Linked DNA regions of Aureispira sp. CCB-E. The main gene of each other region encodes a partner of the protein of the gene in region 2 in a complex. Links are inferred from orthologs where the notes say so. Each region holds a gene or a part of one and is shown on either strand. Other genes may lie near its edges.

Region 1 (3,229 bases), 4.6 Mb from region 2 along the record:
TTGGAGGCACAAAAATAATGATTTTTATACGATCGGCATAGTCTATTGATAATCTTACTACAATTTTTAGTTTAGAATAATCTATTATCATAAAGTTGATTTGTATCTTAAAGTATAATTGTAGTTGTGTTAAGGTAATTAGTCTGCTGACTATCAATGATGGAAATGTATGTATTGTTGAGGATTGGTTTATAGTTAGCAAGACATTCCTTTCTAGAAAATTCTACAGAGCATTCTAAAAAGAACAGAACGACTATTTGGTAGCGCAATCTAATTTTTTATACATAAAACACCCAAACAATGAAAAACCGAATGAGAGTCACTTGTGGCGTTATAGAGAAATCTGGAAAATACCTTATTGTACAACGAGGAGAAGATACTAGTCATGCTTTGAAGTGGGAATTTCCTGGCGGAAAAATTGACCCTGGAGAGACAGAAGCAGAATGTATGGCACGAGAGTTAAAAGAAGAATTGGACATAGAGGTGATGGTAAAAGAGCAGTTGGTATCTATAGAAAGAGAGGAAACCAATATGATTATTGAGCTGATTCCTTTTCGATGCACGATTGTAGGAGGAGAAATTACATTGTTAGAACATCTTCAGTTGGCATGGATTGATATTCGAGAACCTATCGAGTACGATTTGTGTATTGGCGATTATGGAATTGTAGATCAACTAAAAGCACAAATAAGTATCTAAATTGGAATAGCACAGTCTAGCAAAAAATGTTAGCATACTATTAATTTAATTATGCTATAAGCTTCCAATAATTTGCTAAATTTGAAACGTCTACTCTTTGTAGAGTTAGATTGTATTATGAAACATTTCACAAAGAAAGTTTGTTATTCTTTATTCTTATAAAAAAGCTTTTTTATGAAGAGTTATGTAATTTGAAAATAGTAGTTTGTTGATAAGCTTCGCTGCTACTGCGTGGTTTCAACGAACTATTGTTGAAAAGGAAATAACAATTATTGCAATAATAAATAATAAGTAAATTTAAAACATAATTTGTCGATTTGCCTAATTTGATTCTAAAATGAACCCCAAATATCGCTGCAAATTTTTGACAACTTATTTTTACCTTTGCTAAAATCAAAAATCAAATAATAAAAAATGGCTAGAAAAGAGACGTGCGTCATCATTGGGTCAGGACCTGCTGGATATACAGCAGCAATTTACGCAGCTAGAGCAAATATGAAACCTGTTTTGTTTACAGGAAGTGAACCTGGAGGACAATTAATGATTACCAACGATGTAGAAAATTTTCCTGGTTACCCCAAAGGCATCATGGGCCCAGAAATGATGGAGGATTTGAAGCAACAAGCAATGCGTTTTGATACAGAGGTGAATGTTGGCGTTATGATAGAAAAAGTGGATTTCTCAGGTCCCGTACACAAACTTTGGACTGATGGTGGTGAAGAAATTCATGCAGATTCTGTTATTATTGCGACAGGGGCTTCTGCTAGGTACTTGGGCTTGGAGTCTGAGAAAAAATATATGAATAAAGGGGTTTCTGCTTGTGCCGTTTGTGATGGTTTTTTCTATAAAGGAAAAGAAGTTTGTATCGTAGGTGGTGGAGATAGTGCTTGTGAAGAAGCAAGTTATTTGTCTAAGTTATGCCCAAAGGTACACATGTTTGTTCGTAGAGATGAGTTGCGTGCTTCCAAAATTATGCAAGAGCGTGTTCTTAATAACGATAAAATTCAAATCTATTGGAATACAGAAGTAGATGAAGTTTTGGGCGATGAGGAAGGTGTAACTGGTGTTCGTGTGGTTAATAATAAAACGAACGAAAAGCAAGAAATTAGCTTATGGGGATTTTTTGTAGCAATCGGGCACGTGCCGAATACGAAAATTTTTGAAGGTTGGTTAGAAATGGACAATACTGGATATTTGTTGACCAAAGCAGGTAGTACACATACCAACATAGATGGTGTATTTGCAAGTGGTGATGCTCAAGATAAAGATTATCGTCAAGCAGTGACTGCTGCAGGAACAGGTTGTATGGCTGCTTTAGATGCAGAGCGTTATTTAGCGGCAAAGGGATTGATATAATACAACTCGCATAGATTTTATACAAAAAAAAAGAAGCTATAGAGAATAGCTATAGAGAGGCTTCCAAAATTATTTTTTGGAGGTCTTTTTTTTGTTAGGTTGGTTTTAAAACTATGCTTTACAGTTGGTTATGTAGAAGTAACTGATGAGGAAATTAGCAAGCAATTTATTTTTTGCGTATCATTGTGTCGTAATTAATCAAAATCCCAATGATAACCTTTATCATTATAATCCTCCAATGTTTAAATTTCAATGAAAGTCTTTAAATTTAGTTTGTTAGAGTGTTTTAAAGTGCGTAACCAAATTGCAGAAAATATTCTATGGATGCTTTGTTTTGCTTTATGTAGTACTATTTGTTCATTTTCTACAATCGCATCGGATACAGGTGGAAATAAATTTGCTCAATTTCAAATTGATGATGCATCTTCTGCTGCTGCATACAAAAAAATAGAACATTATATTCGAGCGCAACCAGAAATTTTGAAAGTAAGTATTGACATAGAGACAGGAATTGTATTTTGTTTGTTTGATGGAAATACTACTGTAGATGAAACTTCTTTTGCGCATTGGTTAACTCAAAAGCATTATACATTATCGTGTTATCGAGAAGGTGTCATTGGTGTTGACCCTATTCTAACTAAAGAAGAATTTGAATGTATGTAATGTTGTTGGGTGTGTAGTTTAATATGTAATAAATTATTTGTCAGACAATATAGTATGAAATTGTAAAAACATATTATAGTTTTATAACATTTTATTTTTTTAAAAAAAAACAAAATAAATGAAACAAATATGAACCTATTTATCGTATAAATAAAAAAACACACTAATAAAGGAGTTTCATTTTTTACTTCAAAACTTCAATGGGATGAAGTTTTGTTGGCACACAAATTACACAATTACACACACACGTAGCATACAGCCTCTTTTACTGTAACAAAGTCACTATCTATCTACTTATTAGCCATTAGAGTTTTATACTATTACAAAGTATTTTTGTTTTATACCACCATTCCATTACAAAACAAGAACTACGAAATTTTATAGAAATAACATCAAAAACAATTTAGCCGAATTATTGAAACATTAAGGTGTTGAACACAACTTTATTTAAGTAAGCTCCACATCTTTATGTTAAGAATAAACCAAAATCTCGCTGCAAATGTATATGACT
Region 2 (3,249 bases):
AAAATCTAATCGAGTTTCTTCCAACTCAAATAGATCATTAATTTGTTTTACCTGCATGGCACTAATTTTAGAGCGGTCAACAATTATCTTAGCTCGCTCCAATTTATGACTCTCCAATGCCAGTCCTTTTAATTTGTGCTTTAGAGCCTCAAAATCTTCTGAAGATAATTCGCTAGGACCTGTAGCTAAGGTATTCTCAGCCATTTTTTTATCAACATGCTTGATGTAATCCTCTAGAAATTTGTGATTTTCTTTCTCCAAAGCAGCCTTAACCAAATCATAATTTTCCTGATCTACGGTTTTAGCATAAGCATATTTTGCAAATTCCAAGCGATTATCTTCAAACAAAAAGATTCCAACAATAGACTTGATCTGTTCGCTAGATAAGTTGTTTTTATTGGCAATTGCTTTTGCTTCTTCTAATTTTTTTGAATCTGAGGTTTGGCTAGTAATTTGATTTTGAGCATTGATAAAATCTCCTTGAGACATAACGATCGTGGATGGTGTATTTGGTGTTTGAGTATTAGCTACAGGAGTAAGATTCGCTTTTACGACTTCTTTTTTTTGCTGATATGTTGTCACTGGTTTATTTTTCAAGAAAGCCGTCATTGTTTCTTTACTCTTAGAATGTTTTAAACCTTCCTTGACGATTTCATAATTTGCCTGATCGTATGTTTTATCATAAGCATACTGCGCATACTCCAACTTTGAGCTTTCAAAACTTAGCAAATCTAACAGTTCTTTTACTTGTCCTGCCAACAAATAGTTGGCATCACTAATTTGTTTTGCACGGCGCAATTTAGCACTCTCAAAAGATTCTTCACTTACAGAGCGCTTAGCAGCAGCAAAAGATGGATCGTCTATAGGTTTAGGTCCTGTCGTAATCTCTACAGCACTAGATTCATTGTCACTCGCTGGCTCTTCAATAGTTACTGTCTTTTCTGAGGCTTGAGGTACCACAGGAATTTCGCGTTTCGACAAAAAACCTTTTAATGCCTCTTTTGATTCGCTCAATCGAAAGAGAGCAACTAAATTGGGATAATTAGCAGCATCTAAAGTTGTTGAATAAGCATATTTAGCATATTCCAATTTATTACTTTCTAAAGAAAACCCTTTTATGATAGCTTCTATCTGGCTAACATACAGATATTGTACATCTGACAATTCCTTTGCTTTCAAGAGTCGTTTGCTATCAAAAGACTGCCCTGCAATCTGTGCTCGATGCACCTCAAACTCAGCTTCTGATAGTGGTGTTGTTTGTTGTGCTAACAATCCAACTAAGGGTAATATTAAAAACAGTAGTGTAACAATTGTTCTCATAGATAATAATTTAGAATAGCCTGATTTTAAATCGTTATGAGTATAAGTATACCAAAAATGTTCCAAACCCTATATGTTATAGCAATTAATACTCTATTGTTTTTTATATTTTTCTATAAAGAACATAAAAATCAACAGAGTAAGGAACAATAAAAAAAGCGATAAAAACTTAAGTTTTTATCGCTTCTGTATTTTCTTTACGCATCAAACGTTTATGCCAAATGCTTATCTAATTTAGCTTGCAAAGCAGGCTTCGTAATTGCGCCTACGTGTTTTTCAACAACTTCTCCATCTTTCAAGATTAAAATTGTAGGAATTGAACGAATGCTATATTGCATTGCTAGCTCTTGATTTGCGTCTACATCTACTTTTCCAATCAAAGCAGTTCCAGCATACTCGTCTGCCAATTCTTCAATAATTGGAGCAATAGCTCTACATGGACCACACCATTGTGCCCAAAAATCAACAACTGTTACACTACCTGAGTTTAATACTTTATCTTCGAAGTTGCTATCTGTGAATTCGAGTGCCATTTTTAAAGTTTTTTGTATTTTCTAAGTCATCTTTTTAAAGCTCAAAATGGCTTCTAAAATCGACAACTTGGAATCGAATATATTAATCAATGTTCATAACAACGAATGTAGATATAATGTTGCAATCTACCAAAGGAATATGTCATTTTTTGCAAGCTGCCCAGACTTGCAAGCATGTAAATAATTAATTAGCAACACATTGCTCCATACTTTCCTTTTTTTATCAAAAAATCAAAAAATTCTTTTTGGGACGCTTTGATGATTTTCTGCTACAATATTTCTATTTTAGACGGCTAGTTCCAACTTCTAAAAATCTGTGTTTAAATTCATAAAATATAGATCAATTTTAAACACGCTCTAATTACAAAATATCTCAAACCACCCCCTATTATGCAAAATCTTCCTTTAGATCATCGCACACATACTATCAATAGCATCAAAGAAAGTCTAATCAAAGCAGGCATTACCAATATGTACGCACACCAAAAAGGCTATGTCATCGTTAAAGGTACTTATGGGGATAGCGTAAAAGTTCAGATTAATCTTGATGCTCACGGAACGGCTACTGTTCAAAAAAAATTTCCTCAAATTGGCAGTGGTCCTCAAGTACTTGCAACCATCTTTTTTTTAATCATTGGATTTTCAGGTTTTCTCCCATTTCCTTTCATTTCTGCTATTATATTAGGACAGTTGGTCTCTTTTCTATGGTTTTACCCCAAAATTCAACTCCTAAAAAAGACTGTTGAAAGCATTATTTTTGATGAAGTTGCCTAATTAATATAAAATTAACGCTTTTTTATCGACTTTTGCAGTGCTTCAAACCAATGTTTTTCGAGATTTTAAAAATAAAGTACACTTCATGAAAGTTGCTATTATAGGAGGAGGAGCAGCAGGCTTTTTTGCAGCTATTGCTGCCAAAGAAAATTATCCTGATGCTCAAGTTGTGATTTTAGAAAAAACCAAAAAGTTACTTTCTAAGGTAAAAATCTCTGGTGGAGGTCGCTGCAACGTAACCAACGGCTGTACTTCAATCAAAGAATTGGTCAAAGCTTACCCTAGAGGCAATAAATTATTAAAAAAAATATTCCCGACCTTCAATACCAAACATACTATGGACTGGTTTCAGTCTAGGAATGTTCCCTTGGTTATCCAAGAAGACAACTGTGTTTTTCCTACCTCTCAAAATTCTCAATCTATTATTGATTGTTTTTTGGAGGAAAGCCGCCGACTAGGAGTACAAATCGAAACAAACAAAGTTGTCAAAGCCCTCACTCCTACTACGGACGGAATAAAACTAACACTGGGAAAAACAGCCCATGAATTTAGAACCTTTGATAAAGTAATTGTTGCTACGGGTGGTTCTCCCAAACGACAAGGGCTTCAGTGGCTCGCCGAT

Evidence for each region.
Region 1: the proteins of trxA (region 2) and trxB are in contact, whole or in part, in a crystal structure (PDB 1F6M), measured with the Escherichia coli proteins. The link is inferred for Aureispira sp. CCB-E from one-to-one orthologs.

The regions. Positions count from the first base shown.
Region 1 is NZ_CP133671.1:1,486,007-1,489,235, forward strand. Bases 193-3,084 are described here. They hold trxB (thioredoxin-disulfide reductase), read left to right. Parts: upstream 193-1,113; coding sequence 1,114-2,055; downstream 2,056-3,084. Other genes in these bases: QP953_RS05620 ((deoxy)nucleoside triphosphate pyrophosphohydrolase), read left to right, coding at 301-699; QP953_RS05630 (hypothetical protein), read left to right, coding at 2,308-2,718.
Region 2 is NZ_CP133671.1:6,106,087-6,109,335, forward strand. What follows is about bases 194-3,105. They hold trxA (thioredoxin), read right to left. Parts: upstream 1,854-3,105; coding sequence 1,533-1,853; downstream 194-1,532. Other genes in these bases: QP953_RS23750 (DUF4476 domain-containing protein), read right to left, coding at 194-1,320; QP953_RS23760 (hypothetical protein), read left to right, coding at 2,244-2,627; QP953_RS23765 (NAD(P)/FAD-dependent oxidoreductase), read left to right, coding at 2,713-3,105. In the rest of the region: more of QP953_RS23750, read right to left, coding at 1-193; more of QP953_RS23765, read left to right, coding at 3,106-3,249. UniProt on the Escherichia coli protein: Participates in various redox reactions through the reversible oxidation of its active center dithiol to a disulfide and catalyzes dithiol-disulfide exchange reactions.